Regions from separate parts of the Rheinheimera sp. F8 genome, predicted to be linked through region 1. Evidence: riboswitches for the same ligand, from Rfam matches in the RefSeq annotation. Region 1 holds a riboswitch; the other holds the start of a gene.

Region 1 (4,789 bases):
TGACTGAGGTTTTAATCATGTCATAAGCCGGGATCTTGGCTTTGCCATAGACCGGATGCGGCACGCGCTGATAAGGCAGACCAAACACGCCATCCATTTCTTCGGTCGTCAGCGGAAACGCCGGTGGATTAAGCCAAACCGAGCGGTCGCCATGGCGCTGCATAATAGCGCGGGCACAACCCGGATTGGTTTCCTGATGCAGGATACGCGACGCATGCGCATACAGCGGTTTATTCACGCTGACCTGCTCAAAGGCCGGCAATTTCACATAGGTTTTTTCCCACGGTTTTTGCCGTGGCGGCTGCACCAGGATCGGCTTGGCTTCAACTTCGGCCGGTTTAGACAAATCGATACCGGCCTGAGCAAATTCAGAATAACTGCTGCAACCGACGTCGTCAGCGCCATAGGGATTTGGCACCGGGTCGATTTTGCCGACTTTATCAATAGCGGTGGAATCAACACCACGCCAATCGGGCAATGGCTCTTTGCGGATCACGGCAGTACCACGGATATCCTGCAAAGTACTGATGGCTTCACCTGCGGCCAGGCGGTGCGCCACTTCTACCAGCGGCCGCTCGGCATTGCCGTAAATCAGCAATTCGGCCTTGGCATCAAAAATAATGGAGCGGCGGACTTTTTCCTGCCAGTAGTCATAATGTGCAATGCGGCGCAGACTGGCTTCAATACCGCCAATCACCACAGGTACATCTTTAAATGCTTCTTTACAGCGCTGCGAATACACAATGACCGCGCGATCCGGCCGCTTACCGCCTTCATTATTCGGCGTATAGGCATCGTCGTGGCGCAGTTTTTTATCCGCCGTATAGCGGTTGATCATCGAGTCCATATTGCCGGCAGACACACCGAAGAACAGCTTCGGTTTGCCGAGGCGCATAAAATCATCTTTGCTGTTCCAGTCGGGTTGCGCGATGATGCCGACGCGAAAACCCTGGCTTTCCAGCATCCGTCCCACCACCGCCATACCAAAACTCGGGTGGTCGACATAAGCATCGCCAACCACCAGGATAATGTCGCAACAGTCCCAGCCCAGCTTCGCCATCTCGGCCTTGCTCATTGGTAAAAATGGCGCCGGTTTAAAATTGTCGCCGCGGTACTTTGGATAAGAAAACAGACCGCGTTCGGCGGACATACGCTCGACCGGAGCGGATTTTCGGGATGGAACTGTGGTGCTGGTCATAGCCATGTCTCATGGGCCTCGAAAAAAGGTTGAGCATTATACTCAAGTATTCTGCTGAATGCGACTGCCATTACTGGCTGGTTTGCCGCTTAAATTTCAGCTGAAAGCCTTTGCCGGCGCCGTCTGACACATCCACGGACAAGCGGTCGTTATCTGCCTGATAGACCAGCCTTTTCGGGAAATCATGCGCCGGATTGTCGAACTGCAAGCGGCTTGCACTGCATTCAGTCAGGGCAAACGCCACCGGCAGCGGGTTGTGGCTGACCTTCGCCAGATAAAACCACTGCCCGCTCATCCGCAGCAGCCGCAATTCTTCACGTCCGGTCTCAGCACCGGCCTGATTAACTGTGCGGCCCTGCCCCTGCCAGTTGTTGACATCGAGTTTGCTCCACTGCTCCTGCCAATAACTGCCTTTTTGATTAGCGTCGCTTTGCCAGTGACCGGCAAGCACAGTGGCAGGCGAACATTCGGCCTGACAGGGCTGGCTCAACAACAGACTAAAAGGGATCAATACCAGACGCAGCATGATTTCTTTCCAAAAGATAAGGGGCGTTGCAGCAGACTATAGCGCTGGCCGCCCTGCGCTTCCACAATGCAGTTTTTCAGCCGCCACAGATGCCACAGCATATTAAGTCACTGTTAATTTTAAGCCGCCTAGATTGGCTGTGATCCCGCCACAATTCAGGACAGCCAAATGATCACCCGCAGCGTCTTACCCGGTTTGTTATTGCTCCTTTCGCCTTTTGCTTGTAGTTCCAGCCACGCCCACTCTGTCGTTTATGTCGATGACCCGGATGTGTCCTGGTTATCTCCATATGTCAGTTATGAAGCCAATGATCTTGGTCAGATCACCACCCTCGGCGGGTTGTTTCAGACCGGTCGGCATTTTCAGCTGGCGGTTGGCGTTGCGACTTACCAGAGTGACAATAACGGCCAGCATAACGGTTATCAGCCGGAGCTGGATTTTGTCAATCTGGACACCTCCGTACGGGTCGGTGTGTTTGACAACATCAGCCTGTATGGTGAAGTCGGTCTGGCGTTGGATGAACTGATCTTTGATGAAGAAGAGGAGGATTATTATGATCGCTGGGGTGGTCATTATGAAAAGATGGGACCGATTGACTGGTTCGCCGGCGTAGGCGCCGGCATCGAACTCAATAACCTGTCCCTGCGTGCTTTTGGCCGCTACCGCTATTTGCGCAGTTATGAGCAAGAATATCTGGCGGCGCTGGACCCTTGGGTCCATGGCCAGCCAGATGATGGTCAATGGTTTGCCGGCGTGGAGCTGAGCCTGCGGTTTTAAATCCAGGCCATGCCTTTTGCAATCGTCAGCACACCTAACAGCATAAACACGCCGCAAGCCACGCGGCGTGCCCAGTCCAGTGGCACTACTTCCAGAATATACTTGCCGAAATACACCACCGGCACATTGGCCGCCAGCATGCCCAGAGTGGTACCAATGATGACCAATGTCGTTGCATCATAGGTTGCAGCCAGGATCACAGTGGCAATTTGCGTTTTATCCCCAATTTCCGCGAGGAAAAACAACACGGTGCTGGCAGCAAAAGCCCCGTATTTCAGCATGGCGTTTTCTTCGCTGTCGTCTTTATCCGGGATCAATAACCACAAAGCCACAGCGATAAAAGAGCCGCCTAATAACCAGGCATGCCAACCCGCCGGGATAAACTGCGCAACCCAGGCACCAAACCAGGCTGACGCTGCGTGATTGAGTAAAGTTGCGACTAAAATGCCAGCCACTATCGCGCCACGGGCACGAAACCGGGCGGCAAGGAATAACGAAAGTAGCTGGGTTTTGTCACCGATCTCCGCGATAGCGACACCGGTAAAAGAGGAAATAAAAGCGTCCATTTGGGTACTCAGCGGGATTAAGCCAAAGACAACGTTGTGGCTCCCGCATTGGGCCACGACGCTGTCTCAGGTCTCATCAGAACATTGCTGTTGCAAGTCCCGCTGCCGCCATGTGCATTGGCACAAGTATGTTGACGGCAACCCATAAGCAGGGTGCTTATGGCGATTACTCCCCCAAGTCAGGAAGCGTGCATTCTAAGCAGCGGCAAAACGTCAGGCAAGTAAAATATGCAAATACAGAAACAACGGCAGCGCGGAACTATTGCGCTGCCGCAGACTGGATGATCAGCTTTCTGATTTCGCCGCTTTTGGCAGCCAGCGATCAGCACGGTTGCGCGCACGGACATTAAACCGGCTCCACCACATGCCGAGTCTAATTAGTCCCCAGTATGTTAATGGCACCAGTAACAAACTGGTCAGCGTCGAGAACACCAGCCCCCCAATGATCGCGATTGCCATCGGCGCATAACCGGGGCCACCACCACCGATAGTCGCATCGCCAAATGCCAGTGGGATCAAGCCTAGTACCGTGGTCGACACTGTCATCAGGATGGGCCGCAACCGCGCTTCACAGGCCTCAACAATTAACGGTACCAAGGCCGCGTCCGGCTGTTCCTCACGCATCTGGTTGATGCGGTCCACCAATACAATACCGTTGTTGACCACAATGCCCATCAGTACCAGCATGCCGATCATCCCCATGATGCCCATGGTTGTTCCGGTGACTAAAAATGCCCAGAACACGCCGACCATCGAGAATAACAGCGAGCCAATCACCGCAGTTGGCAATAACAGACTTTCAAACAACGCCGCCATCACCAGATAAATCATCGCAACAGCCAGTAGCATGTTAATTTGCATAATGCCCTGCGCTTCATCCTGATACTGGAAGCTGCCTTCAAACGACCAACTATATCCTGGCGGTAACTGCAGTTGTTCCATCACTTTTTTGATCTGGTCTTTCGCATCATCCATTTTCAGGTCTTTGTTCAGGTTCATGCCAACAGCGAGGCCGGTCTGCCGGTTAAAGCGGCGGATCTCACCCAAACGGTCACTGACCGTTAATGTTGCAACCTCGGCCAGGCGAACCACTTCGGTGCCTTGTTGTTTCACCGGAATAGATTCCAGTTCCTGTCTGGAGTGACTTACTTTTTCGTCGTACAACACCCGTAATTGCACTTCGCCTTGATCCAGGGTGCGGAAAGTTCGCAGGTTATTACCACGTAAGGCCAGACTAATCGCTTGCGCCACATTTTGGGCAGTCAGGCCCTGACGCTGTAATTCGTCGTGTTTCAGCCGGATCTGCAGCTCTTTCTGTCCCCCCTGCACTTCAGAACGCACATCTTCCAGCCCTTTAATTTGGCTCAGTACAGGCACCAGTTCCTGTGACAGTTTGGTCAGTTGTTGTGTGGAAGGACCCAGTAAATGCAGTTGCATCCCACCGCCGGCATCACCCCAGCCAAACTGTGGTTTTCCGCGCACCAGCACCGGCCAATCTTTACGGATCGCATCTTTCACCTGCTGTAATGGCACCGGTAATTTGTCGATAAACATGATGGTAGACACGGCAAATCCCGGTGTGTAATAGCTGTACACCGAATCGATATAGAATTTCTCTTTGTTGGCATACAAATAGGACTCCATCCGGCTGACTTCCTGCTCGACTTCCGCCAGCGCATAGTTCGACTGAATGTTGTAGTTCAGGAACAGCCGGTTGGTATC
Region 2 (4,789 bases), 1.7 Mb from region 1:
GTCACTGGACCAGATCAAACAATTGGCGATTGGCCGCGGTCTGCAATTGGGTGATGTCGCGGAAATCAAACTGGAACTGCCTAAACGCGTCGAAGGCCGCCGGCTGGATCAGCGCTATGCGGTCGGCATGAATGTGTTTAAAGAGTCGAATGCCAATTTAGTCGATGTATCGCGCGCCGCAATGAAAGTGATTGATCAGGCAGGTAAAGATCCGGCTTTTAATGGCATCAATATCTATGTGATGGATGATACCGGCAAAGGCGTGACCGAAAGTTTGTCCAATTTGCTCAGCTCCGGCGCCATCGGTGCATTGTTATCATTTATTGTGTTGTTCCTGTTTTTACGGCACACGCCTACCACATTGTTAGTGGTGTTGTCGGTGCCGGTATCCATCAGTATTACCCTGGGTCTGATGTATTTCCTTGACTACAGTCTGAACGTCCTCAGCATGATGGGCTTGATGTTGGCGGTGGGAATGCTGGTCGACAACTCAGTGGTGGTGGTGGAAAGTATTTTCCGCGAACGTGCGCTCGATGGTGATGTCCGTCGGGCGACCGAGCGGGGGGTTTATCGGGTCAGTCTGGCAGTGCTGGCAGGTACTGCGACCACTGCGATTGTGTTTTTGCCCAACATCATAGGTCAGAAAGTCGATGTGACGGTATTTCTTGAACATGTCGCGATTGCTATCACTATTGCGCTGACGGTGTCTTTGCTGATGGCATTGACGTTGATTCCGTTGTTATCAACCCGGATTAAAAGTATCACCGGGGCTGAACATGCTGAGCCATCGAAACTGGATAAATTTTATGGCCGTACTTTGCGCTGGACTATGGCACATCCGCGCTGGTCGACGCTGATTGCGGTCGCATTGTTGTTCAGTATTGCCATCCCGATGCAGTTTATTTCCGGCGGCGATGAGAATGAAGGCGATACCAACCGGCTGTTCCTGAACTACAACATTCAGTCGAACTATGCGCTGGCGGAAGTCGAGCAGGAAGTCAGCCGGATGGAGTCCTATTTGTATGCCAACAAAGAGAAATTCTATATCGATTCGGTGTACAGCTATTACACACCGGGATTTGCCGTGTCTACCATCATGTTTATCGACAAATTACCGGTGCCATTACAGCAGGTGAAAGATGCGATCCGTAAAGATTGGCCGGTGCTGGTGCGCGGAAAACCACAGTTTGGCTGGGGTGATGCCGGCGGTGGGATGCAACTGCATTTACTGGGTCCTTCCACACAACAACTGACCAAACTGTCACAGGAACTGGTGCCTGTACTGAGCCAAATTAAAGGGCTGGAAGATGTGCGTTCTGAAGTGCAGGGGGGACAGAAAGAGCTGCAGATCCGGCTGAAACACGACGAATTACAGCGTCAGGGCCTGACTGCCCAAAATGTGGCGCAAGCGATTAGTCTGGCCTTACGTGGTAATAACCTGCGAACTTTCCGCACCCTGGATCAAGGCGAAGTGCAATTACGGGTGTTGTACGACGAAAAAGTAAGTCACTCCAGACAGGAACTGGAATCTATTCCGGTGAAACAACAAGGCACCGAAGTGGTTCGCCTGGCCGAGGTTGCAACATTAACGGTCAGTGACCGTTTGGGTGAGATCCGCCGCTTTAACCGGCAGACCGGCCTCGCTGTTGGCATGAACCTGAACAAAGACCTGAAAATGGATGATGCGAAAGACCAGATCAAAAAAGTGATGGAACAACTGCAGTTACCGCCAGGATATAGTTGGTCGTTTGAAGGCAGCTTCCAGTATCAGGATGAAGCGCAGGGCATTATGCAAATTAACATGCTACTGGCTGTTGCGATGATTTATCTGGTGATGGCGGCGTTGTTTGAAAGTCTGTTATTGCCAACTGCGGTGATTGGCTCGCTGTTATTCTCGATGGTCGGCGTGTTCTGGGCATTTTTAGTCACCGGAACAACCATGGGCATCATGGGGATGATCGGCATGCTGGTACTGATGGGCATTGTGGTCAACAACGGTATTGTATTGGTGGACCGCATCAACCAGATGCGTGAGGAACAGCCGGACGCGGCCTTGGTACCGTTAATTGTTGAGGCCTGTGAAGCGCGGTTGCGGCCCATCCTGATGACAGTGTCGACCACGGTACTAGGCTTGATCCCACTGGCATTTGGCGATGCGACTATCGGTGGTGGTGGCCCCGGTTATGCGCCGATGGCAATCGCGATCATTGGGGGGCTGGTGTTCTCGACGCTGACCAGTTTGTTACTGGTGCCATTAACATACTGGGGACTAATTAGACTCGGCATGTGGTGGAGCCGGTTTAATGTCCGTGCGCGCAACCGTGCTGATCGCTGGCTGCCAAAAGCGGCGAAATCAGAAAGCTGATCATCCAGTCTGCGGCAGCGCAATAGTTCCGCGCTGCCGTTGTTTCTGTATTTGCATATTTTACTTGCCTGACGTTTTGCCGCTGCTTAGAATGCACGCTTCCTGACTTGGGGGAGTAATCGCCATAAGCACCCTGCTTATGGGTTGCCGTCAACATACTTGTGCCAATGCACATGGCGGCAGCGGGACTTGCAACAGCAATGTTCTGATGAGACCTGAGACAGCGTCGTGGCCCAATGCGGGAGCCACAACGTTGTCTTTGGCTTAATCCCGCTGAGTACCCAAATGGACGCTTTTATTTCCTCTTTTACCGGTGTCGCTATCGCGGAGATCGGTGACAAAACCCAGCTACTTTCGTTATTCCTTGCCGCCCGGTTTCGTGCCCGTGGCGCGATAGTGGCTGGCATTTTAGTCGCAACTTTACTCAATCACGCAGCGTCAGCCTGGTTTGGTGCCTGGGTTGCGCAGTTTATCCCGGCGGGTTGGCATGCCTGGTTATTAGGCGGCTCTTTTATCGCTGTGGCTTTGTGGTTATTGATCCCGGATAAAGACGACAGCGAAGAAAACGCCATGCTGAAATACGGGGCTTTTGCTGCCAGCACCGTGTTGTTTTTCCTCGCGGAAATTGGGGATAAAACGCAAATTGCCACTGTGATCCTGGCTGCAACCTATGATGCAACGACATTGGTCATCATTGGTACCACTCTGGGCATGCTGGCGGCCAATGTGCCGGTGGTGTATTTCGGCAAGTATATTCTGGAAGTAGTGCCACTGGACTGGGCACGCCGCGTGGCTTGCGGCGTGTTTATGCTGTTAGGTGTGCTGACGATTGCAAAAGGCATGGCCTGGATTTAAAACCGCAGGCTCAGCTCCACGCCGGCAAACCATTGACCATCATCTGGCTGGCCATGGACCCAAGGGTCCAGCGCCGCCAGATATTCTTGCTCATAACTGCGCAAATAGCGGTAGCGGCCAAAAGCACGCAGGGACAGGTTATTGAGTTCGATGCCGGCGCCTACGCCGGCGAACCAGTCAATCGGTCCCATCTTTTCATAATGACCACCCCAGCGATCATAATAATCCTCCTCTTCTTCATCAAAGATCAGTTCATCCAACGCCAGACCGACTTCACCATACAGGCTGATGTTGTCAAACACACCGACCCGTACGGAGGTGTCCAGATTGACAAAATCCAGCTCCGGCTGATAACCGTTATGCTGGCCGTTATTGTCACTCTGGTAAGTCGCAACGCCAACCGCCAGCTGAAAATGCCGACCGGTCTGAAACAACCCGCCGAGGGTGGTGATCTGACCAAGATCATTGGCTTCATAACTGACATATGGAGATAACCAGGACACATCCGGGTCATCGACATAAACGACAGAGTGGGCGTGGCTGGAACTACAAGCAAAAGGCGAAAGGAGCAATAACAAACCGGGTAAGACGCTGCGGGTGATCATTTGGCTGTCCTGAATTGTGGCGGGATCACAGCCAATCTAGGCGGCTTAAAATTAACAGTGACTTAATATGCTGTGGCATCTGTGGCGGCTGAAAAACTGCATTGTGGAAGCGCAGGGCGGCCAGCGCTATAGTCTGCTGCAACGCCCCTTATCTTTTGGAAAGAAATCATGCTGCGTCTGGTATTGATCCCTTTTAGTCTGTTGTTGAGCCAGCCCTGTCAGGCCGAATGTTCGCCTGCCACTGTGCTTGCCGGTCACTGGCAAAGCGACGCTAATCAAAAAGGCAGTTATTGGCAGGAGCAGTGGAGCAAACTCGATGTCAACAACTGGCAGGGGCAGGGCCGCACAGTTAATCAGGCCGGTGCTGAGACCGGACGTGAAGAATTGCGGCTGCTGCGGATGAGCGGGCAGTGGTTTTATCTGGCGAAGGTCAGCCACAACCCGCTGCCGGTGGCGTTTGCCCTGACTGAATGCAGTGCAAGCCGCTTGCAGTTCGACAATCCGGCGCATGATTTCCCGAAAAGGCTGGTCTATCAGGCAGATAACGACCGCTTGTCCGTGGATGTGTCAGACGGCGCCGGCAAAGGCTTTCAGCTGAAATTTAAGCGGCAAACCAGCCAGTAATGGCAGTCGCATTCAGCAGAATACTTGAGTATAATGCTCAACCTTTTTTCGAGGCCCATGAGACATGGCTATGACCAGCACCACAGTTCCATCCCGAAAATCCGCTCCGGTCGAGCGTATGTCCGCCGAACGCGGTCTGTTTTCTTATCCAAAGTACCGCGGCGACAATTTTAAACCGGCGCCATTTTTACCAATGAGCAAGGCCGAGATGGCGAAGCTGGGCTGGGACTGTTGCGACATTATCCTGGTGGTTGGCGATGCTTATGTCGACCACCCGAGTTTTGGTATGGCGGTGGTGGGACGGATGCTGGAAAGCCAGGGTTTTCGCGTCGGCATCATC

What was found. Region 1 has a riboswitch for manganese ahead of ATY27_RS04810 (TMEM165/GDT1 family protein). Riboswitches for the same ligand answer to the same signal wherever they lie in the genome.
Region 2: it holds a riboswitch for manganese, as region 1 does, so the genes downstream of both, ATY27_RS12295 (TMEM165/GDT1 family protein) here and ATY27_RS04810 (TMEM165/GDT1 family protein) in region 1, are expected to answer to the same signal.

What each region holds. Positions count from the first base shown of each region.
Region 1 covers NZ_CP013656.1:1,054,708-1,059,496, forward strand. Annotated here, with positions in the region: gene ATY27_RS04795 (YgiQ family radical SAM protein) at 1-1,150, opposite strand, end outside; gene ATY27_RS04800 (DUF6265 family protein) at 1,269-1,724, opposite strand; gene ATY27_RS04805 (hypothetical protein) at 1,893-2,501, shown strand; gene ATY27_RS04810 (TMEM165/GDT1 family protein) at 2,498-3,067, opposite strand; yybP-ykoY riboswitch at 3,071-3,254, opposite strand; gene ATY27_RS04815 (efflux RND transporter permease subunit) at 3,353-4,789, opposite strand, start outside.
Region 2 covers NZ_CP013656.1:2,743,093-2,747,881, forward strand. Annotated here, with positions in the region: gene ATY27_RS12290 (efflux RND transporter permease subunit) at 1-2,365, shown strand, start outside; yybP-ykoY riboswitch at 2,464-2,647, shown strand; gene ATY27_RS12295 (TMEM165/GDT1 family protein) at 2,651-3,220, shown strand; gene ATY27_RS12300 (hypothetical protein) at 3,217-3,825, opposite strand; gene ATY27_RS12305 (DUF6265 family protein) at 3,994-4,449, shown strand; gene ATY27_RS12310 (YgiQ family radical SAM protein) at 4,568-4,789, shown strand, end outside.